One region of the Proteiniborus sp. DW1 genome, then DNA from elsewhere that is predicted to be linked to it. Evidence: riboswitches for the same ligand, from Rfam matches in the RefSeq annotation. Region 1 holds a riboswitch; the other holds the start of a gene.
The links. Region 1 has a riboswitch for cobalamin ahead of DW1_RS02630 (cobyric acid synthase). Riboswitches for the same ligand answer to the same signal wherever they lie in the genome.
Positions count from the first base shown of each region.

Region 2: another riboswitch for cobalamin. It lies ahead of DW1_RS06235 (energy-coupling factor transporter transmembrane component T family protein); the one in region 1 lies ahead of DW1_RS02630 (cobyric acid synthase).

Region 1 covers NZ_FMDO01000007.1:275,647-288,576, reverse strand. Annotated here, with positions in the region: gene cobS (adenosylcobinamide-GDP ribazoletransferase) at 1-692, opposite strand, end outside; gene cobU (bifunctional adenosylcobinamide kinase/adenosylcobinamide-phosphate guanylyltransferase) at 747-1,307, opposite strand; gene DW1_RS02650 (FecCD family ABC transporter permease) at 1,317-2,360, opposite strand; gene DW1_RS02645 (helical backbone metal receptor) at 2,385-3,626, opposite strand; gene cobD (threonine-phosphate decarboxylase CobD) at 3,645-4,691, opposite strand; gene cbiB (adenosylcobinamide-phosphate synthase CbiB) at 4,717-5,676, opposite strand; partial or broken gene DW1_RS02630 (cobyric acid synthase) at 5,696-6,559, opposite strand; cobalamin riboswitch at 6,734-6,918, opposite strand; gene DW1_RS02625 (hypothetical protein) at 7,095-7,592, opposite strand; gene DW1_RS02620 (hypothetical protein) at 7,647-8,786, opposite strand; gene DW1_RS02615 (hypothetical protein) at 8,800-10,059, opposite strand; gene DW1_RS02610 (ABC transporter ATP-binding protein) at 10,068-10,943, opposite strand; gene DW1_RS02605 (hypothetical protein) at 10,944-11,690, opposite strand; gene DW1_RS02600 (RNA polymerase sigma factor) at 11,693-12,238, opposite strand; gene DW1_RS02595 (cation diffusion facilitator family transporter) at 12,388-12,930, opposite strand, start outside.
Region 2 covers NZ_FMDO01000028.1:77,594-90,523, reverse strand. Annotated here, with positions in the region: gene cbiD (cobalt-precorrin-5B (C(1))-methyltransferase CbiD) at 1-311, opposite strand, end outside; gene DW1_RS06285 (precorrin-8X methylmutase) at 308-928, opposite strand; gene DW1_RS06280 (sirohydrochlorin cobaltochelatase) at 918-1,703, opposite strand; gene DW1_RS06275 (pyridoxal phosphate-dependent aminotransferase) at 1,718-2,758, opposite strand; gene DW1_RS06270 (ABC transporter ATP-binding protein) at 2,768-3,550, opposite strand; gene DW1_RS06265 (FecCD family ABC transporter permease) at 3,531-4,535, opposite strand; gene DW1_RS06260 (ABC transporter substrate-binding protein) at 4,551-5,576, opposite strand; gene DW1_RS06255 (precorrin-2 C(20)-methyltransferase) at 5,584-6,246, opposite strand; partial or broken gene cbiB (adenosylcobinamide-phosphate synthase CbiB) at 6,253-7,189, opposite strand; partial or broken gene DW1_RS06245 (cobyric acid synthase) at 7,314-7,969, opposite strand; gene DW1_RS06240 (ATP-binding cassette domain-containing protein) at 7,950-8,192, opposite strand; gene DW1_RS06235 (energy-coupling factor transporter transmembrane component T family protein) at 8,194-8,910, opposite strand; cobalamin riboswitch at 9,049-9,225, opposite strand; gene DW1_RS15510 (hypothetical protein) at 9,318-9,485, opposite strand; gene DW1_RS06230 (hypothetical protein) at 9,543-9,671, opposite strand; gene DW1_RS06225 (IS3 family transposase) at 9,665-9,946, opposite strand; gene DW1_RS06220 (transposase) at 10,004-10,273, opposite strand; gene DW1_RS06215 (type I restriction enzyme HsdR N-terminal domain-containing protein) at 10,430-11,101, opposite strand; gene recR (recombination mediator RecR) at 11,507-12,106, opposite strand; gene DW1_RS06205 (YbaB/EbfC family nucleoid-associated protein) at 12,235-12,570, opposite strand; gene dnaX (DNA polymerase III subunit gamma/tau) at 12,589-12,930, opposite strand, start outside.

The sequences.
Region 1 (12,930 bases):
ATTCCTTGGGAAAACTCTATTATAAAGCCTATAGTGTCGCCTGTCATTCCGCCAATTTTCTGTTTTATGTTCTCAGTAGATATAAGTACTACTAAGTATGTAATAGTCAGTACAATTAAAACCTGTAACTTAAAAAACAAAATTCCAAGTAAATAACTAGATATAACTGCCAAAACCGCTTCACTTGTTCCACAATTTTCGACAAATGCTTTTCCCATCCCCTGTCCTTCTCTAGCATATTGACTAATTGACGCTGACAAAATAGCTGCGCTCCGTCCTACTACAGGAACTAAAATAATGAACCCTAGGTCTATGTAACTTGTAAATACTAGATTCCATATTATCAAGAGTAATATTCCTAGAACCCCAAAAGTGCCTATTCTACTGTCCCTCATTATTTCTAGAATCTTTTTTTTATCTCGGTTGCTAAATAATCCATCAAAAGTATCTGCTAGTCCATCTATATGAAGACCACCTGTTATGCCTATATAAATAACCCACGTTAATAAGGCTATTATAGGACCATGAATAACGTTCTGAAGAAATACAGGAATATACATGATAGCCCCTACTATCAAGCCAATAAGGGGGAGAAATTTAATTCCTCTAATAAAATCCTCTTCATTGTATTCATAGTTATATGTTACTGGTATCCTTGTAAAAAAGGTTATCATCAATAATATGCTTTTCATAATAAACCTCGTTATATTTTTTTATACTGTGAAACTCTCAGTCCTTACTTGTCCCTATTTAATCTTTATAGGGATGCCTGACACTGTAATGTATACCTCATTAGCTTGCTTTGCCAAATACTGATTCACTCTACCAGCAATATCTCTAAATATGTTTCCTAGTCTATATGAAGGTACCAATCCCATTCCTACTTCATTAGTTACTATAATAAGCTTCTTTCCGAGTTTAGCAACTATTTCAAGTAGCCCTATTACTTCATTTAAAATATTCTTTTCTATAAGTTCTATTTCATCCATAGAGCATTTGTCAAAGTCTATACCACTATCCAAAAGAATATTAGATACCATTAAAGTCATACAATCCAGAAGAATCAAGTCGGCTTCGATGAAGTCTTGATTTTTCTCTAATTCACTAAAATTCTTATACATTTCAATAGTAGTCCAGGTATTTGGTCTTGAAGCTTTATGCTTAGATATTCTATCTTTCATCCCTTCATCAAAGGCTATGGCAGTAGCAATATACACTACCTTGCATCCAAGTTCTTTAGCCTTTGTCTCTGCTAGGCTGCTTTTACCACTTCTAGCTCCACCTGTAATTACAATAATTTCAGCCATTTAACCACCTCATATTAACTTCCTACTTTTAGATTTTTTTAACAGATACAAGAAAAATGGTCCACCAAATAATGATGTAATCACCCCCACAGGTATTTCAACTCCAGGCACTATAGTTCTTGCAAGAGTATCGCTAACTAGTAGAAATATACCTCCACCAATAGCTGATACAGGTAAAATCACTTTATGGTCTGAACCAAAGATTATCCTAAATAGATGTGGTACTATTATACCAACAAAGCCTATTATCCCGCTTACTGATACAACACATGCTGCTAACAAAGATGCAGTAATTAATATGACTTTCTTAACTCGCTCTACATTTACTCCTATATTCTGAGCATCTTCTTCTCCCAAAACTATAGCATTCATTTCTCTTGAAAGAGATATTAGAAATACGAGCCCTAAAGCTATGGGAATGATTATTACTCCTATTTGCTCCCAGCTAGCACTATTAAAGCTTCCCATAGTCCAATTCACTATTCTTGCTAGCTCATCATGATTGAATATCATCATTATAGATATTCCAGAAGATAAAATAGCGTTCATTACAATACCTGCAAGAAGTATTGATGTAGTGGATATTTTATTTCCTATTCTAGCTAAATTATAAACTACAAATGTAGTAATTAATGCACCAGCAAAGGCTAGTATTGAAGTAGCACCAAAACCAAGGAGACCTACATTAAGCTTTAACAATATCCCAACGGTTGCTCCAAAGGCAGCCCCAGATGATACACCCATAACATAAGGGTCAGCCATTGGATTTTTAAATATGGCCTGATAAGAGCTGCCTACAACTGCTAAAACACTCCCGACTAAAGTAGCAAGTAATATCCTAGGAAGCCTTATACTTAACACAATGAATATATTTGATTCTTTAACATTGCTAATATCAATTATAGAATCTAGATATCTAATCTTGCTAAGTACTATTCTCACTGTTTCATTTAAAGGTATCTTTACTGAACCAAGGGTTATGGAAAACAGCATTAAAAAAACTAATATAACTAATAGTATTAAAATCTTTATCCTGTTGTTATTTTTCCTCATGAAATATCACATACCTTAAAGTATTTAGAAGCTTAACTTTTTAGCTATGTCTTTATGGAACATTTCAACTAAGAGCTTCAGTCCTTCATCTGTTGCTCTTGCTGAAGGTCTGCTAAATAAATCCACACTTACTGCTTTAAAATTTTTGTTTTTAATAGCCTTTAATCCTTTATAGTTAGGGCTTGTAGTCATAGTATCAATATCCCATTCTGAACCGAATATAATATCTGGGTTTTTATCTATAAGCTTTTCTAAACTATACTTCCAGCCTGTAACATCATCTGCTGCATTTATTCCGCCTGCTACTCTAATTAATTCTGCTACAAAGGTATCCTTGCCTGCTGTATATTCTCCATGCTGACCTGTTCCGACAACATAATAAGCTGTTGGTTTATTCTTAATATTATTGGTATACATATTTACTGTCTCTACCTTTGACTTCATGCTTGAAGCTAAGGCCCTAGCTTCATAGTTTCTGTTTACTATAGCTCCTAATTTCAATATATCTGCATACATCTCTTCTAATGTATTTGGTGAATCTTTAGCTACTATTCCTATCTTAGCTGTTTGTATCTTTTTAAGTACTTCTTCCTTATAGTGAGTAGCTGCTATTATAAGTTCTGGATTTATGTCTACTATAGTTTCTATACTTGGTTCAGTCATGCTACCTACATTCTTTATAGCTGAAACCCCTGCCGGATAGTTACAGTATTGAGTTCTTCCCTTTATTTTGTCTCCTGCACCTATGGCAAATAATGTCTCTGTCACATCTGGAGCTAAGGATACTATAGTGCTTGGTTCTTTTGATACTGTATATTTAACCCCATTGTTTTCTATTGTCACTGGATATGTTATTTTACTTTGCTTAGTAGCTTTTAATCCATTAGTGCTTTTATCCCAAGTAACATCATAGCCTAATGTTTCAAGTATGAATCTAAGTGGCAAATATGCTTCTTGTCCATTTTTATATGACTTTGAATCTAGTGTGAAGTCTGTATTATTTACTTTAACTTTGTTTGTGTTTAATGTGAATTTAAACTCTACTTCTTTATTCTTTAATATTGCAGTGTTTTGATTTAAAGCATAGTCTAATCCAAGACTTTTCAAGCTACTGCCTGCTACAAAATTCCTTCCTTCCTTTAGTTGTGTAGTTAAGGTTTTTGTACTACCATCAATCTTTAAAGTAGTAGCTGAAGCAAATACTGAGCTTGAAAATAGAGCAGTTATTAAGATTGAAATCAACAATAACTTAGATACTTTTTTCATTGTATTAACCTCCTGTTCCTAGTCTTTCATATATTGCTTTAGCTCTTTTATGAGTTTGGAATTTTCTCTTCTTATTCTCACAGCTATCCTAATATATTTATTTGATAATCCTTGAAAATCATCACAGCTTCTAATGTAGATTTTCTTATTTAATAAATACTTCCTTAGGGAATTTGCATCACCTTTTAAAAGCTTAATTAGAAAAAAGTTTGTTTCACTTTCAATTACCTTGATATTGGGTATATTTTTTAATTCATTATATAAAAATTGTTTTTCCTCATGATACCAGCCTTGAGTCTTTTTTAAATAATCACTGTCTTCTAGAAGCACTGGTATACTCCTAAGAGCAAGACTATTTATTGTCCACGGCTCTTTTAGCTGATTTAACTGAAATATGGTATCCCTTTTCCCTATACCGTAGCCTATTCTTAATCCTGGTACTGCAAAAATCTTAGTCATTGATCTAAGTATAAATATGTTATATTTCTCTACCAGAGGTATGAGTGAATCTTTATCAGCAAAATCTATAAAAGACTCATCTACAAATAAATATGCATTTATTTCATTAAGCTTATGGAGTATAAGGAGCAGTTTATCTGTATCTGTAAACACTCCTGTTGGATTGTTTGGATTACAGATAACTAATACATTTGGATTTATATCGTCTATTTTAGAAATAAGCTTTTCAACTTGTATCTTGAAGTTCTCTTCTTCATCAGTATAGTAGTTATATATATTGCTCCCAGCAACTTTAAAAGCTTTACTATACTCATTAAATGTGGGCTCCACAATGAGTACCTTTTCTGGCCTTAGGCTCCTAGCATATAAATAAATAAGCTCCGTTGCCCCATTTCCAAGTATAATGTTTTCACTATGAATTCCTAAGTATTGACCTAAAACTTCTTTTCCGCTTATGCCATCTATTTCAGGATATCTTTTCATTTTTTCAAGTTCTTCTTTAAGTGCTTCAATTAGCTTTTCTGGTACTCCTAGTGGATTTATATTAACACTAAAATCTGCTATTTCTTCATAATCATCTCCATAATATCCACCGTGTTTATTCATTAAGAATTTCTCCTTATTTATGTGTTTAGATAATATTAAATATGACTATCATAAAGAGCACCATAATAATCTCTGAACCATACATTATCTTTATGGTATCTTTTATATGTACTGGTTCAAGGCTTTTATGGGCATCTCCTATAGTAGGCTTATATACTCTTTGTCCAAAATATATATTTGTACCGCCAAGCTGTACTTCCAACAACCCTGCCACTGCTGATTCTGGATATCCACAGTTTGGGCTTTTGTGATTTTTTCTATCTCTTGCTAGTATTTGAATTCCCTTCTTGCCCTTATATCCTAGTAGTGCTCCAGCTAGTACCATAAATACACTTCCAATTCTAGCTGGTACAAAGTTAGCTATATCATCAAGTTTGGCAGATGCAAAGCCTATCTTAGTATAAGGTTCCTGTATATAGCCTACCATAGAGTCTAGGGTGTTTATTGTTTTATACAAGAGAATAATTTGAACTGGAATATTAAAACAAAAGCCTATTCCTAAGTAAAAGAGTGGAGCAAGCACCCCATCTATTGTGTTTTCAGCTACAGTTTCAACAGTACCTCTTACTATATCTTCCTTGTTTAGCTGACTAGTATCTCTACCAACTAGATAGGAAAGTAATTGTCTTCCTTTAGTTATGTCATTTGATTCTAAAACCTTATATACTTTCATAGCTTCTACTGCTAGACATTTTGCAGCTAATAATGTGTATATAAGGTATATTTCTAGAGCTGTTCTCAGAAATGGATGTACTAATCCTGCCATGTATAAAATAAGACTAGACAATGCTAAAACTGTAACTATTGTAGATGCAGTTAGTACAAATCCACCTATTTTTAGATCCAACCACTTTACATTTCTCACAACCTTTTCGTACTTTTTTATAACTATTCCTATAAACCTTATAGGATGTGGCCAATTAGGTGGATCTCCTAATATAAAATCTAAAATTACTGAGGTAATTAGGATAATACTATTTAACATTTTATAACCTCATTATTTCTTTAATCTTATCTATATCAATGCTATTTCTAACTATATGTGCAAGTCTTTCAAACTCTCTATTTCTTAGTTCTCTATACTCTCGTTGAAGATTCAAGCTAGGCTCTTCTTGTTTCATATCCATAGACATAGTGGGATTCTGCCACTCTTTATAATCATTTTTTACAATTAGACTGTCTTCCTCTTCTAAATCTACCTGCATATAAGGAACTACTCCAAAACATGGCTTATCTACTAGCTCTTCAATCATTTTAATTCCAGGCTTTAATAATTCTACATCCCCTCTAAACTTATTTATTATAAAGCCCTTTACCCTATTTCTTTCTCTTTCTGGCATAAGCATAAGAGTTCCATATATAGATGCAAAAACACCACCTCTGTCGATGTCTCCAATGAGAATTACTGGAGCATCCACTAACTCTGCTAAACCCATGTTTACAATATCGTTATCTCTTAAATTGATTTCAGCAGGGCTGCCAGCACCTTCAATAACAATTATGTCAAAGCGTTGAGCCAGTTTATTGTAAGCCTCTTTTATTGCCCACTTAAGCTCTAGCTTCATTTTATGATATTCTGATGCAGTCATAACTTTATAAGGCAATCCATTCAATACTACTAAACTTCCAATATCACTCATTGGCTTTAATAGTATAGGATTCATGCTCTCGTTAGGCTCTATCATTGCAGCTTCTGCCTGAATAGCCTGAGCTATGGATATTTCTTTGTTATCTTCTATTAAAATTGACTTTGAAGACATGTTCTGAGATTTAAATGGGGCTACACTGTATCCATCCTGCTTCAGAATCCTGCACAATATTGCAGTCAATATGCTTTTGCCAACTGATGAAGCAGTTCCTTGAAGCATTATATTTTTTGTCAAAAAAATCACCTCCCCTAGTTAAGTTAAATACAAAACTATTTCAAAGGGGAGGAATATAAAAGCATCCGAAATAATCGGGTTAGGTCATAAAAAAATACACATAGGGCGCCCTATGTGTTAAGTTCATATAATGAAATTCACATGCTCCCCTCCGGAACAGTTGTTACCTCGTTTCATGGCAGGTTTCCTGACTTACAGTTCACTTTACTCTCTTCTCCTTCCCAGTTTCCTAGTGGATTATAGAAGATTTCATCCCTGTTTACAGTAGCGGGGGCTGTAGAGGATTTACACCTCTTTCCCTTTTAACTCCTTTTTAAAGAAGCACCCTGAAACTATTTAATTGTCTTATCGAACTTAGTATATTTCAAAAATAAATTTTTGTCAATAAAATATCTTGTTACATTTTTGATAACTTCTTTATGTTGTATATAATTTCCCTTATTTAAGGATTTTTCACCTAGTATGCTAATAAGTAATAATCTTGCAATTCCTCTTAAAAGTTCATATCTACAAGCACTCTTTAATTCTTAATAATAAGGCAAACTCCTGTATTTTCTAGTACAAATAAAATATCCTTTTTACTCAGCAAAGATAATTCTATTCCCCTTTTAACAGGTTTGAAATAATGTTCAGCAAAATAACCTATCTCATCATTAACCATTGACACATCTTCTGAAGGCACATTGTTTAATCTTGGCATTATTGTATAGTGTTTTGAATCATCTCCTCCAAGCCAGATACTCCATAACTCTATCTCACTATTAGGCTTCATATATCTAAACAAGTAATTCTTAAAATTCTCTATACACGAATCTTCTTCTGTTAAATCCACATCATACAAATACTGTCCAGTAATAAAATTGGATACTTCTATATCATCCTTTGACCAATAACAATTTGACACTGAAAAACCTTGTACAAATCCAATTGTTGATTTACCAGCAATCTTTTCTTTAAAAACTCTCATATCTATCTCTGGCAAAGAAAAATCATAAGCTAATAAATGCACTATACTCAAAGTATCATCTACCTCCTTTTACCACCCAAACTTGACAAATTGCAACCCCATTTTCTAATATAGAATATCAGCTTTTTTCTCTCTTTTCCACCTTATTATTATAGATATAGTGCTAATAAAAATTAATATCATATATAGTATCCCAGTAAAATATTTTGAATACCAGATATTTGTCATATAATGAATCAAATATCTTAACAGTATAGTGAAAGCAAATAAGGCTATAGGCAATTGAATAGCTATTGCAGTTATGTAGTTTTTACTAATACTTGAAACCAGCATAGGTATCAATGTAAATACAAAAGCTAATATGTAAGTCCCTATTACTGTAAGAGCTATATATTGAATGAATGTTAAGTCATACCAAGAGGTAATAGTATTGTATATGGAATTTATATTACAGTTAAAAAACATAGATGTATTATTTGTAGAATACATTATGAAAAAACATATAAACTGTAAAGTCACTAATATGAAAGATGCCAATAGTCCTGCAATTATCTTCTTTTTAAATATACTTCTTCCTGTTTTAGATGTGTATTGAAGATAATTTACTTTGTCTTTATTATCTCTTAAGTATATTGGTGTTATCAAAAACATTACACTTAACAATATAGTTTTAGCTACAGACTTTATTAATTCATTATAGTTATAAAATATAACATCATTAAAGACAGAAGTCTCTAAGTCTTTTTCTAATATTTCTTTAATTCTTAATTCTTGTTTTTCATTTTTTGCCTGTGCCATCATAAGTTCTTCTTTATTTTTATAGTAGCTAATATACTCTTCCCTCCAAGGCAGCTCCCAAAATACGTCTATTTTCTTTTTGAAAACTACATCACGATAAAGCTCATACAAATCCTCGTTTTCATGATCCATATTTGCAAAGTCTTCATAACTATTTATGCCTGCTCTCTTGAAATCTTCTCTAGACTGAATATACTCATCTGCTTCTTTTATTGCCTCTTCATATTTTAGTTTGAAATCCTCAAATTCCTCTTCATCCATAAATTCACCATAACTACTTTCCATTTCTACAAACATATTATAAATATTTAAGGCAGGTCTGCCATTTGGAAAATAAGTTATTTCAAATTCAATAAATAAAAAATACATGACTATATTTATCAACACTAGTAAAATAACAGATTTTATATTAAATATCTTTTTTAATTCATTTAAGATAATGTCCACTTTGTTCACCTCACTATATATCCTGTCTTTTAAATCTATTAATTGATAATGCCCCGAGAGCCAATAATGCTAATGACCATATAGCTACTGTAGCCAATTCATAATACTTAAAAGTTGTAAAAGCTCCACTTTCCATAAACCACATATGGGGATTTATAATTAAGAAAAAAGGTGTAAAGCCTCCTATAAAAATAGTAATACTGTCTCTAGGAGCCATCCCTGGAACAATTAAAAATAGTCCAAATATTATTGCAAAGACAAAGAATGCAAAATAGGTATTTTTTATAGACCTTGCAATTATAAAGGCAATGCCATTAAAAAGCAATGCAATTAAGTAAACAAGTCCTACACTAAAAAATAAATACTGTACAAAGGACATATTCCACCAGGACAAGTAGGGAAAATTATAGTCTCTGTTATAATAACTACTTATAGGAACATTCCAAAGTCCTGAATAATCGAAAACTATAAAATATAAACCTAATCCAGTAATCAAAATAATAGTGGCTACTATTATACTTGAAGCCATGGTTATCTGCAGCTTGTCTAAAACTAAATTCCTGCCTTTTTTTGTTGAATAGACTATATTTTCTGTACTGTTATCAAATTCGTAGTTCACTAAGTATGCTGTAATAAGAACTACTAATATGATTATTTCAAATATAATAGTCTTTAATATGTTTCTAAATAGTAAAGAGTGCATTTGATAAGCTTTTCCTATGAAAAATAGATTCTTATGCTCATTATTACTGACTAGCTGATGAAATCTTTCATTAAGAGCCTTATACTGCTTCCTTACTATATCTGCAGCCTTGCCACTAAGCCCATATTTGAGTATTTCATTTTCAGCTCTTTCCATAATATCAATACTTGAATAAAACTCATCTATTTCCTGAATCTTATAGTAATAGGCTTCCATTATCCTGAAATCTTTAATAAATTCTACTTCTTCTTTGTCATAAGTCTCTTCAATACCATACCTATGATCAGCATAAAATTCAGATATACTACTATATTCTTTTGAATTTTTTTCTTTTGTGATTTTATTTAATTCTTCTAGCTGTTCATCATAGTATTCTTTAAATCTATTTATCATTTCGTCGTCTATTTTATAACCAACCCTATCCACTATCTTATTTAATACTTTTAGCTCGTCTTTGAAGTATGAATTTTCAAATATTTTAATGGAATTAAAAATTATAAATAAAACCAAAAGTCCTATTATAACAGGAGAAGTTATTACCTTTTTAAATTCATTTATTTTTATGTCCATTATTGTGCTTACTCCTCCTTAATGACTTCATCTTTATAGACATACAAGAATACATCTTCTATGCTTGGATTTACAGAAGTCCAAAAATCTTCTGACTTGTATTCTGATATAAATCTGATTTTCATCTTATCGCCTTCCTGTCTCTCTGATAAAGAAAAGTACTTATTTCTGAAGTTTGAAACTTTGTCAAAGGCAACTTCGGTTTCATAAACTTTACCTTCAAGAATCTTGCATATATTGTTCAAACTGTCTTTATATAAAACCCTTTTGTCTTTTATCATGATAATTTCATTAGCTATTGATTCTATATCAGAAACAATATGAGTAGAAAGAATAACTATTCTATCCCTAGCCAATTCTGCTAGTAGATTTCTAAATCGAACTCTCTCCTTAGGGTCTAGTCCAGCTGTAGGTTCATCTAGTATGAGAATTTTAGGGTCATTAAGCATGGCTTGAGCTATACCAACTCTCTGAATCATCCCTCCTGAGAATTTTTTCATCTTTTTGCCTCTTACATTTTCTAGACCAACTAATTCTAAAAGCTCATCTATTTTCTTTTTTGCATTGTTCTTATCTAACCCTTTCAATGCAGATAAATATTGAAGAAACTTTCTAGGACTGTAATTTTTATAATAACCAAACTCTTGAGGCAAATAACCTAATATATCCCTATAATCATCTCCTAAGGAAAATATATCTGTACCATTATAGAGTATCTGTCCTTCAGTTGGAAAAAGCAAGCTAGTCAACATCTTAATTAAAGTAGTCTTACCTGCTCCATTTGGTGCCAATAAACCATATACACCATTTGTAAATTCAATGTTTATGTCTTCTAGAACTGAAAACTTACCATAACTTTTGCTTACATTGTTCACTATTAGCATTTATATAATCCCCTCCATATTCCTAAATACAATAAGTGTTTTAAGATTTTTTACATATATAATTAAAGAACCAATAGCTACTATAGTCCATGTATATATAGATACTTTATTTAGTAGCTGAATATAAAAATCTACTTTTAAAATAAATAGAATTAAATTGAACCCTATCCAGCCTAATGTAATAAAGTACTTTATTGATCTGTTTTTAACTTTAGCTAATGCAAATAAGAAAATTGTAGAAAATAAAAATAATGATGCTATTGAAATTACAAAAGCCTTTAGATAATTTATATCTTCATAAAAACAAGTGGCCGCATATACAAAGAAAGAGTTAAATAAAATACATATAATACTAAATACAAGCATTCTAAAAGCTGATATTTGATATATGTTATATTTACATGTCATTTCTACTTCGTAAGTTTTATTCTGTTTTGCAATTATAAGATTTAAAATAGACATTGACAGATATAATATTGGAGATACTGTAAACAGATAAGCATATATAGCTTTAATATTTTCTGAAAAGTATATATTCCTATCTATAATTACTGAAAACAGAATAGAAGATACTAATAATATAGTAAATATAATCTCTAGCTCATCACGAAATAAGTATCTAATTCCAATTTGCCTGTACATATTTTTTAAACAGGAATAAAACGATTCTCTTTTCCCCAAGCCCTGTGTTACAATAAAGTCTATTTCAGACTTTATCTCCTTTTCATTTGGCATATTCACTTTCACTGCTATCCCTCCTTTAAACTTTCTCTAATTTTTTTAAGGGTTGAATAATACCTAGTCTTAACTGTAGACTCTGGTATCCCTAATATATTTGATATCTCTAAAAATGTATAATCTGCAAATATCTTTAGTCTAAATATCTGCTGTAAGCTAATATCTAGACTATCTACTAAGCAAATTATCCTTTCTAGCTCTTCTTTGTTTTCTGCTGCAATCTCAATGTCTTCATCATGGTATAGCTCAACATCATCAATAGGAACTATCCTGCTGTTGTACTTGTAATTTTTAGAACGATAATAATCTATTAGACGATAAGTAGCTATTTTATATATCCAAGTTCTGAAAGAAGCTTTTTTTTCATCAAAACTATATATGGATTTTAATATGCTTATAAAAATTTCCTGAGTTAAATCCATAGATAATTCTTTATCCATGATCTGCTTATATACATAGGCATATACTTCTTTATAATAAATAGCTACAAGTTCACTAGCAGCAGTCTTATCTGAATTTTTCTTAATACGTTTTATTAATTTCTTCTCTCTGTCCATATTTCACCATCTACTCTTATGCTTTATAATCTATGCTTGTCTATTATTATATCCGTAATAAATTTATAAATAGTTTTATTTATTTTAAATTTTTTTGTAAATTAAAAAGCCACGCTACCAATATTAGGTTAACATGGCTTAAAATCCTGTCAATGATTATTCTTATAAGGCTCAAGATGTGCAATGAGCTGTATATTGCTGTTAATATCCTGTCTTATTTTTTCTTCTATGCTGTGAATTAGCTGATGTGAAGCTTCTACACTTATATTGGGTTCTATCATAATATGCATATCAATATGAAGGTCGTTTTCAATACCTCTGCTTCTTATTTTGTGAATATCCTTAACCTCTTCAAAGCTCAATACAATATTTCTTATGGTTTCTGTATCAACTACTGCCTTATCTACTAAAATGCCACTGTTATATATGAAAATTTCATAGGCAGTATGAAAGATAAACCCTGCTACTACAAATGATACAATTGGATCAATTACTGATGGCAAACCTAACTTAATACATATAATAGAAATTAAAACTCCAAGTGATATATATACATCACTTCTAGTATGCATAGAATCAGAAATCAAAATCTGACTATTTAACTTTTTACCTCTTCTGTATTCAAAAAAACATACAATAACATTTATGAATAAGGTTAATAAAATGACTAGAAGGCTTTCTAAGGTTATTTT
Region 2 (12,930 bases), on a different contig from region 1:
CCATCTATAATTATTTGGCTATCTTCTCTTCTGCTAACCTTGGCATATATTTGAATACCATCTGTATTATCAGGATCATCACCTGCATCTTTTATAATTGAACATGCTGCATAGTCTTGCCCAATTTGTGGATTATGAACTTCTAATTTAAGGGGAACATTGGCTGGAGTGTCTATATCTATATAGTTTACAATATTACCAGTTTCCAGCATTGTCACAGCAGCCTTTGCAGCAGCTGTTGCACAGCTTCCAGTAGTATAACCACATCTGAGATTTTTTCCATCTTTTATTACATATAGATCTAAAGTCATCTTCCAACTACCATATACAATAGGGCATTTATTATAGATGCAGCTACATTGCTACCACCTTTATAGCCTACTGTGGATATGGATGGTATATCAAATTCCCTTAGATACTCTTTGGATTCAGCTGCACCGACAAATCCCACTGGGACACCTACTACGAATTTAGGATTTACTTTTCCCTCTTTCACCAACTCTAATATCCTAAATAGAGCTGTAGGAGCATTTCCTATGACAAAGGCATCAATTCCTTCTTCCACTGCTAAATCCACTGCACATGCTGATCTAGTAGTTCCTAATTCCTTGGACATTTTGAATACTCTTTCGTCATCTATGAAACATTTTAACTCACAGTTTGCCTTTGCAAGGGCAGGCTTATTTACTCCCATGTAGGCCATCTTGGTATCTGTGAAAATCTTTGTACCGCTTAAGATAGTCCCCTTTGCTTCATGGATAAATTCATTCTTAAAAACTATTATCTTTCTGTAATCAAAGTCTCCCGTTGTATGAATCATCCTTTTAGCTATGACCATCTCTTCTTCGTTAAAAGTAGTATCTCCCATGATTTCATCAATAATATCCATACTTTTATTTTCAATTTCCATTGGATTTTTAATATACATTTTCGTCACCTCTTATCTCATCTAGATGTTCTATAAATATATCTTGAATCTCCTTTACCTGTCCTAAACCTACTATCTGAAGGTCTACATCTATGTCATTTTTCTCTAATATACTCTTCCATGAATCATCGCTATCTGATGCCATGTCTTCCAAAGCATGTACCCCAGCCACTAACATAAATGGTTTTAATAATACTTTCTTGATTGATTTTTCTTTTAGTTTTTCTACAACGTCATCTATGCTTATTTCACCTTCAACCGTTCCTATAAATACATTTTCATATCCGGCTTTTCTTATTGTATCCTCTAATTTTTTATAGGATATATCAGTACTATGGTCTGAGCCATGGCCCATAAAAACAACCGCCTGGTCTTTATTAGCTATTCCTAATCCATTAAGCACCTTTTCATAATCCATATCATGGGATAATAATGGTTTAGCAACTCTTACTTTATATTCAGGATTTTCTTTTACAAAATCATTGACTTCTCTTAATATCTTCTCGTATTCATGCCCTTCAATAATAAGAAGTGGTTGAATATAGATTTCTTTTACTCCATTTCTTTTCATTCTTTCTAATGCCTCTGTTGGAGTATCTACTGGGTAATCATCCCTTTTCTTTAATTTGTGGATGACCATTCTTGAAGTAAAGGCCCTTGTAACTAAATAATCTGTATATCTTTCTTTGATTCTATTTTCTATTGACTCTATGCAAAGTTCCATTGTCTCTCTATTTGATGTACCAAAACTGGTAACTATTATTCCTTTTTTCATTTTTCTCCTCCACATTACCTATTTTCCTTAAAGGCATCTAATAGCCTTTCATTATTCTCCCTATCCTTAATAGCTACCCTAATATGATTATCCCCTAGTTCAACAAAACTGGAGCATTTTCTGATTACTAAGCCATATTGTAAGAAATGTTCAAAAGCATAATCTTCATTGTGTTCTAGTAGTTTTATAAGAATATAGTTAGTATGGGAATTATAAACATGTATCCCATCTATTTTAGATAATTCTTGTAACAGATAGCGTCTTTCCTTATCTATGTACTCTTTACTATCTTTGATATATTCAGCATCATTAAATATAAATTGTCCAGCTATGTCAGCTAATGAGTTAACTCTCCAAGGCAGCTCTATTTCTGATATTTCCTTAGCCTTTTCAGTAGAAGTGCAACAATATCCCAATCTTATACCCGGTAGTGCAAAGAATTTAGTAGCTGCCCTTATGATTGCTACATTTTTATATCCATCGTCCTTAAAAAGTTCTATACTATCATAATCCTCTGGACAGAATTCAAAGAAGGCCTCATCTAAAAGTAAGAATGCCTTTTTTTTCTTTACGATTCCATATATCTCTAATAGTTCCTTTTCAGGTATACGTAAACCTGTAGGGTTATTTGGATTACCTAATATTAGTAATTCATCCTCCTCTAAATCTTTAAATGACTCTATATCTATAGAAAAGTCTTCTCCATATGGAATATTTTTAATTTCTTTGCCATGAATCTTAGCTCTCTCTTCATATTCTGAAAATGCAGGAGTCATAACTACTACTCTTTTAGCTGCAATTGTAAAGTTATTTATTATCTCCACTGCCCCATTTCCCACTAGAACATTTTCATCTTTACAGTTTAGATATTTGGATACCGCAGATTTTAAGTTCCTGTATTTGATATCTGGATAAGCTACAAGGGTATTAAAGCCATCTATAAAAACTTCATTCAATCCATTCGGTGTACCGATTGGGTTAATATTACTAGAGAAATAAACTAATTCACCCTCATAATGATCCTCGTATGTTAACAAATCTCCACCATGCTTCATTTTATCAGCCTACCTCTCTATTTTATTGGGGATAATATATGGACATTCATTCTTTAGATCTTCATATATATCCGCTTGAATATTAAAAACATCCTTCAACAAATCCCTATTTATAACCTCACATGGATCTCCATGATCAAACACTTCCCCATCTTTCAAAACATAGATTCTATCTGAATATCTGATTGCTTGATTTAAATCATGAAGAACCATGACTATGCTAATTCCTAAAGTTTCATTTAACTCCTTGACCAACTCTAAAACTTCCATTTGATATGATATATCTAGATAGGTAGTTGGCTCGTCCAAGACTAATATATCTGTTTTCTGTGCCAAGGCCATTGCTATCCATGCTCTCTGTCTTTCTCCCCCTGATAGTGTCATGATGTTCCTATCTCTTAAAGCTAAGGTTCCTGTCTTTTCCATAGCCCACTCAACTATATCCCTATCGGCCTTACTTAATCGTTTACCAAATCCAAGATGAGGAAACCTTCCGTAAGATGCCAAGGACTCAACAAGCAAATCATTAGATACTGATTTTACCTGTGGCAAAACTGCTAGCTTTTTTGCTATTTCCTTAGTTGGTATATTGTCTATACTTTTCCCGTCTAAGATTATTTCTCCATCACCTATTTTTATGGATCTACAAATTGCCTTAATTAATGTGGATTTACCAGATCCATTAGGTCCAATAACTGTGACTATCTCACCTTTATTGACTTCCAGTGAAACCCCTTTTAATACAATCTTGTCATCATAGTTAACTACTATATTATTTCCTCTTATGTCCATAGGACAAACCTCCCTTACCTTTTAAAAGATATAGGAAAAAAGGTGCTCCAATAGCTGATATGATTATCCCTACTGGAACTTCTGTTGGCTGAAATATCACTCTTGAAACAGTATCACATAACATTACGAATATAGCCCCTGTAAAGATACATGCCGGTAATAAATATTTGTGATCTGACCCTATTAGGATTCTGGTAATATGGGGTACCATAAGTCCGACAAAGCCTAGTAAACCTACTACACTAACTGCGCTTCCTGCTAAAAATGAAGATAATATTATAAATAAAAATCTAGTCTTTTCAACATTTAAACCAAGTCCTGTAGATACCTCATCACCAAGCATGAGAACATTGAGCCTAGTTGGTAAAAACATCAGTATAGTTCCGCATATAATTGTATAGGGTAAAATCAGCTTTAAATCTCCCCATGTAATAGATGCTAGCCCACCAACCATAAAGTTTAAAACTCCTGATACCCTATCTGGATAAAAGGTCATCAAAGCGTTGTTTCCTGCACCAAATAGAGATGATACTGCTACCCCTGCTAGTATCATCCTTGTAGGCATTACACCACCATTCCAAGCCAAACCATAGATTAGCATAGTAGCTCCTAATGCTCCTAAAAAGGATCCGATTGGTGCTAGATAATAATACTGTGGAAACAATATTAGAAAAATCAGCCCTACTAGCCCCGCACCTGCTGAAACACCAATAGTGCTAGGGCTTGCTAGTGGATTTCTCATTATTCCTTGGAGCACTACACCAGCTAGGGAGAGATTTATCCCTACTAGTGCAGCTACTATGGTTCTAGGTATTCTTACATTCCATATTATTTGATAGCTTGTAGAGCCCTGATCAAATAGAAGAGTCTTGATTATCTTTACAGGACTCATCTGTACTGCCCCATTACCTACACTTACTAAAAATGTTAGAATACTTAAAGTAAAAAACACTAAAATCGTGATTTTCTGTTTTCTTGAATTCATGGAATTCTCCTACTCCTATTGAAATAGTTCTGGATATATTATAGTTGCTAGATTCTCATAAGCCTCTGCATATCTAAGATTTGCTTTGAACATGTACATATCCTTTGGTAAAATTATATACCTATCATTCTTAACCGCTGATAATGAAGCCCAAGCTGGATTGGATTCAGCATCTTCTTTTAATCTGTCTAGTGTAGCATCCATATCACTACCAGTTGTCTGAACAAATATAAAGTCAGGATCTTCTTCTAATATCTTTTCCATAGAAAAATTCTGTGTACCTAATGCTCCATCTGAGTTATCTGCTATATTTATAGTATTTAAATCCTCAAGCATCATACCTACATATGAGCTAGAGTCCCTAGCTGATACAGACTTTGCACTTGCCATTATAAGTAGTACCTTATGTTCTTTTTCTTCTGGGATAACTGAAAGTATATTGTCTATTTCCTCTACAATATCTAAAGCATTTGATTTGAATAGATCTTCCCTTTCATTTAATGCAGTAAATAATCTAGTAATAGTCAAATAATCTTCTAATCCAACATAGTCTATAGCTATAACAGGTATACCTACACCTTCAAAGGAAGGTATTAATTCTAATTGGCTTTTTTGTGTGGAATTTACAATAATTAAATCTGGTTCTACAGAGATTACTTTTTCCACACTAATTGCACCTAGTTTACCAACTATTTCAGCGTCTTCTACCCCTGCAATCTCATCTTGACCTACTGATGGTTCTAACTTACCTACAACGCTACCCCCGTTTTCCATCCAAACTTCCAAGAATGAATTATATAGTACTACTGCTCTTTGGGGTTTTTTATCTATGGTAACTTCTTGTCCTCTACCATCTATAAAGCTTACTGTATCTTCATTTATAGTTACGCCAAATTCAGTTATGGACTCAGTAACATCGTCATTTTGCTTATTATCTTCAACTAGCGGTGTATCTACATCTTCTACCTTTGGGCTGCTACAAGCTGTAAACATTCCTGCTACTATTACTAAACTCAATAATAATAAAACCATTCTTTTCATTTTCACTTTATTTTTCTCCCTTTCTTCTACCTAGTATTAAGGATATATAATCCCTGTCTTGAATAATTTCTTCCTTATTTTCCAGAATCTCTTCATTCTCTAAACTTACTCTTTTAACATACTTATAAGAAAAATCATTCCTCTCCAATTCATCTAATGTATCTTCCTTTGCCCCAAGGGTTTTAAGCAATGCAAATGAATCAGCCTTATCTAATAATGAATTATCGAATTCATCAATTAGTAAAAAATTATCTCCCTTTACAGTTAGGGGTACCTTACTAGCAGCTGCTGCAGCTACAAAGGATGGAATACCTGGTACTACCTCAATCTCTATATCCCTTTGATTTAATAAATCCATAATATAGATAAAAGTACTATAGATCATTGAATCCCCAATTGTAAGAAAAGCACCATATTCTCCTTCTGGAATCTCCTCATGGATGATATTAGCAGCATTGATATAGTCCTCTGCTTCTACACTCCCCATTGGGAAATCTATAAGAACAACTTTTTTATCCCCTATGTATTCCTCAACTGTATCTAGTGCCATGTTTTTTCCCTTATTGTTAGGTGCAAATATTACCTTTGCATCCTTGATTACATTTACTGCTCTTAGGGTTAATAAATCTGCTGCCCCCGGACCAGTTCCTATTCCGTATAATTTCTTCATCTTAACTTATCTCCTTATAAATATAATTAAGTAATAAAACATTAAAAATGCTATTTCACTTCTATACATGATCTCAACTGTGTTTTTTATATGCTCTTTATTTACATCATTGATCTTATCTCCTATATGTGGCTTTTCTACATATAGGCCGTGATAATAATTACCACCCCCAAGTTGTATTCCTAATAGCCCTGCAGTAGCACTTTCTGGATAACCACTGTTTGGACTTTTATGATTTCTTCTATCCCTTTTTAATATCTTCATTCCATTTATAAAATCAAATCTTCCTATAGATGAGATATTCATCAAAATAGCTGTTAGTCTAGCAGGTATTAGATTAAATAAATCATCTACTTTAGCTGGAAAGTAGCCTAAGTGCTTATATTTATCATTCATATAGCCTAGCATAGAATCCATTGTATTGATGAATTTATAAGCTAGTCCTCCTGGTGCTCCCAGTAATACAATGTAAAACAAAGGGCCTATCACTCCATCAGAGGTATTCTCCGATACGGTTTCAACAGTTGCTCTTATAATCTCCTCTTCATCAAGATTAGAGGTATCTCTACCAACAATATAGGATAGTCTTTTCCTGCCTTCTTCTAGCCCTTTATCCAGTTCTTTTTGAACCATATTCGCTTCATAATGTAATGATCTGGCTGCTATACAAGTGTATATAAGATAGATATTTATAATCTTGCAAAGTATTGTATATGGACTTAGTAATTTTAATAATATAAAATGGTATAACAAATCCTAAGAAAACATTTATAGATACTATAATAAGTCCCATTATTTTAAGACCTTCATTGGATTCAGAAACCCTTCTAGCTAGGTTCTCTTCAATGCTTATAATCCTCCCCATTAATTTTACAGGATGAGGAAAATTATATGGATCCCCAATTATAAAATCTAGTATTACTGCTACAATCAAATTAACCATTATTAACGCCCATAATCTTGTATATATATTCCATATCCATATTAGCCCTTATACCATTGCTAAGTTTATTTAGCTCCAACTCTTCCTCTTCAAAGCTTTGTTCTTCTGCTTTTGGGCTTTTGTTTCTATCGATTAAGGAGTCCTCGTCTATTAAGTCCAATGAAATATAAGGGATGACACCAACTACTGGTATATTTAATAGATCTTCTATCATCTTAATTCCCGGTTCAAGTAATGTTTTATCACCTCTAAATTTATTGATAATAAGGCCTTTGATCCTAGCTCTTTCATGAGGCTCTAAAAGCATAACAGTCCCATAAAGTGCAGCAAATGCGCCTCCTCTATCTATATCTGTGACTAATAAGACTGGAGCATCCGCAATTTCTGCCATTCCCATATTTACGATATCATTCTTTTTTAAGTTAATTTCAGCTGGGCTACCTGCCCCTTCGATAACCACAATATCGTTATTTGATTGAATTTCATTGTGCTTTTCCATGATCATTTTCTTTAATCTAGGTCTAAATTTAAAATAATCCCTTGCAGCCATATTTTCTCTTTCTTCCCCATTTACAACTACCTATCTGAGTTTGGTATGAGTAGTATAGGATTCATATGATGACTTGGTTTAAGTCCTGCTGCCCTGGCTTGTAAAGCTTGTGCCACTGATATTTTTTTCCCTTCTTCTGTTATATAAAATTTAGAGCTCATGTTTTGGGACTTAAAAGGATATACCTTATATCCGTCTTCTTTAAATATTCTACAAAGCCCAGTACACATAAGACTTTTTCCTGCTGATGAAGTAGTACCTTTTTAATACTTCCACTGAGCCTGTCTGAGCTAGACTAATACCATTTAAGTGATAGAGTAGAGTTGATTTACCACTACCATTTACACCTAATATTGCTGTTTTTCTACCAGCTTTTATATTTAAATTAACATCCTCTAGGCCCCTTCGGGAGTTTGGATACAAGAAACTTAAATTTTCAATTTTTACTGCCATTTTACACCTTCCTATCAATAACTAGAATTGCTAATAAAAAGAGGGCTAACATAGAAGATTTAAGAATTAATTCCTTGTTATTAAACTTCTTATTTCTTGCCTCTCCTTGAAATCCTCTAGACTTCATAGCATTGAAAACCATATCGCTATGATTGCTGCTTTTAAGGAAAAATCCTCCTATCCATTCTCCAAAAATACTAAGGGAAGATAATCCTTTTCTTTCATTAATTCCTCTACTGATTAATGCCTTATTACCTTTCTTTATATCCTCATCAATCATATGAAAATATCTAAAGGTAAGAGCTAGTATTCTGTTAAATATCTGTGGTAAACCAATGTTTAATATCCCATCAACCATATATAAAGCTGAATGCTTAGAAACTATTGTACCTAGCAATATAGAGGAGATTAAAACTTTACATACAATGATCATTGTAAAATCAATATCTTCTAGGCTTCTATATACAATTAATCGTATTATTATTGGCAAGAGCATAAGTAGAACAAAGGGTATCACTGGTTTGGTTAACCTAATAAAAGATCTATCCTCACAAGTTATAAGAGAGTACATAATAACTAATATCCCAGTTACAACTAGTAGTCTATAAGTTTTTATTGATGATATGTAAAATAGAATGATAAAAAGGCTAACCATTGTATCTTCTGGATTTATTTTATTTAATTTCCTTCTAACGTTCTTTTCTTCTCCTAAAATCATCCTAATAAATACTCCTTTTTCTCAAAGTCTTGGGTTAGGTCATAAAAAAATTCCCTAAGTAACCTCAGGGAATCTAATATTTTCATAAATATATATGTTAAATATGCATAAAAATATCGCTCTCCTTCCCTCCGAAGGTTGCTTACAACTTATATAGGCAGGTCTTCTGGCTTATGAATCATCCTAATCAACACCTTCCCAGATTTCTCCAGTGGTATATACGTTGATTTCGTCATCAATTACAGTAGCGGGGGCTGCATGGGACTTAAACCCATTTCCCTATTAATCTTATGAACCTAAATAATTAATATTCAATTATTGAATATAATAACATAGTCTTTATTAAATTACAATAAAGAAAAATTTTTACATGTTTTTATATGGTTTTTAGCAAAGTCAATATTACCTCACAGATGTAGGTGTGAACACCCTGCAAATACATTGTCATTTGCTATTATACATTTTCTTTCTTTTCCTGTAGATTTTTTTATTGCAGTAAAGTCATCCCCATCAAAATCACTTTTGGTATAGTGGAATTCATGGGCATTGATAGATTCTTCCTTTTTACATAGCATATTATCCTTATTTGCTACTAGTTTTATATATCCAAAGTTCTGCAGTCTACTAGTTAGTTAACTTTTATAATCAAAAATATTGACCATATCTTTTCCTTCAATAGTTGAACCTAAATACATATAGCCTCCACTTTCTGCATAAATAGCTATATTACTATTATAAGCATTTTTAATACTCTCTAACATAGAAGTATTGTTAGAGAATTTTTTATGGTACTAATTCTGCTCCTAATACCAAGTTTTTTCATGTGCCTTTGGACTCGTTTGAGACTAATGCTCACGTATCTAATAGCTTTTAATTCCTCTCGAATCTTAGGGGCACCGTAGATTTTATTATTATCATTGTAGATTTTTAAAATATCATCTTGAAGCTTTTTATTAATAGGTTTCCACTTGTTTTCTGGTTTTTCCTTTTGCTTGTCATAGTAGGTACTTTTGGGATATTTAAGTACCTTACACATAGTATCTATGGGTGTATAGTAGAATTTCTTAAATTATATCTAACTGTATATCAGGATTTATTTCTTTGCGTATATAGCCATAGCCTTTTTTAATATTTCATTTTCCTCCTTGAGCCTAGCATTTTCTTTTCTCATTCTGTTAATTTCCTCAAGGTTTGTAGTATATCCTTCTACTGCATTAATTGGAGCTTTCTTCTTAGTCCAATTGCGTACTGCTGTTTCACTTAAGCTATATTCACTGGCTACCTCTTTAGGTGTTTTTCCTGATAATACTAGTTCAGAAATCATTGTTTTAAATTCATTTGTATATGTTTTCCTCTTAGACATTTTATGGACACTTCCTTCCTAGGTTGTTAGTATATATAAAATCTTATTTAGTGTCCATAGCTATATACTAACATCAATATTAAATAATTACTAACTCTTCAATAGCTAACACCCTTATCTTCATGCACTACTTACTACAACTAAATCCTAGTTACTCTAAGCAATGCACGAAATATATTTGTTTAAAGTTCCTAAAACCCTTGATCTTATAACACAAACTGCACCCATCACTATTATGACACGTTCCCCCGTAGCCATAACTAATAGTATTCTATCTTGTCCTTTTGATATAGCTTCTATAGTTCTATTAATAGCTACTCTCTGATAATACCTTGGAAATTTACCACTCATATCAAAGAAATAGTCTTCTGATACAATCTTTTCTTCATGAGCTTGGATTCCTTTCCCTGCCTTATACCTCTCCCATAGCTCATCTGGGCTTGGAAACTCTTCTAAACTAAGTTCTCTTTCTTTCCCAGTAAAATTATCATGTTCGATAAATCCATCTCCATTGGAACTATATATAAAGGGAATATCTAAAATATCTCCATATTTAAGAGCTTGTTGCATTCCTGCTCCCATGGGTTTATTATTATCTTTTGCTTCTATGATAACAAGGGGCATATTAGGTTTATAGCTTAAAATATAGTCTGCTCTTTTTCTTTTCCCTCTGGCTACAAGATTTCCCCTGACTATAATTCTTCCGTCCGTAAAGCTATATTCAGCTCTTACTTGAGTTTTTATATCCCATCCTGCTTTTTCTATTGCAGGGGTAATATATTTCATCTTTATATCTTCTTCGGATAAAGCTTTTTTATTTATAACCACTACCCTCATCCCCTTTCATTTGCTATGTATTTATAAAGTTTTAGAATATACTAGATAATCTTGCCTATATTATACCATAATTTCTATTGGAGTTAGGTACATAACTCTACATTTAAAAAATATTCATTTTTTTCTTAACCCTTATAACTTTTTACTTTTTCCTGTCCTAACTTTGTAACCTGAAAATAAAGTTCTTCAAAAGAAACCAGGATTAAGGTGGGAAGGAGTAAGGGAATAAGGCAATGAAGTTGTAGCAATTCCAATTGGTTGAAGGGTAAGAGGAAAGAAAAAGGGAATAAAAAAACAGGAGATTTCTTGGATTTTAATCTAAGATTTCTCCTGCTTTGAAGAACTTTATTTACTTGTTGAAGAACTTTATTTTAGGGGGACAAAAAAGAAGAAAGCCTAAATCTCCCTTCTTCCCTCTAATGCCTTTGATAAAGTCACTTCATCTGCATATTCTAAGTCTCCGCCTACTGGTATTCCATGAGCTATTCTTGTGGTTTTTATACCTAAAGGCTTTAGGAGTTTTGATATATACATGGCTGTGGCCTCTCCTTCTATAGTAGGATTTGTAGCTAATATTACCTCTGCTACATCTAGCTCTCTTATCCTTTGAAGAAGCTCTTTTATCTTTATATCCTCTGGGCCTATTCCTTCCATTGGTGATATGCTTCCATGTAAAACGTGATATAATCCTTGAAATTCCTTAGTTTTCTCTAAGGCTATAACATCTCTTGGGTCTTCTACAACACATATTGTAGTTTGATCTCTGTTAGTATTGCTACAAATAAAGCATGGATCTGTATCTGTAAGATTACTACATATGCTACAATACTTAATATTTCTCTTGGCATTTACTATGGCATTTGCAAGCTCATTTACATCATCGGCATTCATGTTTAGCACATAAAACGCAAGCCTTTGAGCTGTTTTTCTGCCTATACCAGGTAGTTTTGAAAATTCTTCTATTAGACTGGCTAAAGGAGGCGCAAAATACTCCATCTATATCACCCTTTCAGTTAAGCTGTTTCCAGCATTTAAACATAGAAAAACTAGGTGGAGAATACTCTCCACCTTATTTAAATCCTACCTTTGATAAAACTTAAAGGTAGGAAGCTGTAGTGAAACTGCTAAAATAACCCTGGTATATTCATACCTCCAGTTATCTTTTGCATTTCCCTACTAACCATTTCGTCTGCACTTCTTAAAGCTTCATTTGTTGCAGCAAGGATTAAGTCTTGAAGCATTTCAACATCATCTGGATCTACTACATCCTTATCTATAGTCACTTCCAGCACTTCTTTTTTTCCATTAACCTTAACTGTAACTGCTCCACCACCTGCGCTTGCTTCGACTTCTCTTTCGTTTAGCTCATTTTGCAAATCAGCCATTTGCTTCTGCATTTTTTGAACCTGCTTCATCATATTTCCCATGTTACCCATTCCTGGGAATCCACCTCTTGCCATTATAAAAAAACCTCCTTATTATTCTTCAATTTTTACTAGTTCTTCTCCAAAAGTATCAATAACCTTTTGGATTAGCTCTTCGCCTTGTTTCTCTTCCTGCTTTTCTTCATTAACATCTACAATGTCATCTTCCATTGCAAATTTAATCTCTATATTAGAATTTAAGCAATTATTAATGATTTTCTGAACAAGCTCCTTATTTTCACTTTTTTCAATGGCCTCTTTATGAAATCTAAATCCATCTTCAAAAGCTATTGTCAATATATTATTCTTTATACTTAAAGGTTTTCCTTCCATAATTAGAGCATGAAGAGATATTCTTTCAACTCTTGTAGCCTTTAATATATTTTTCCATTCATC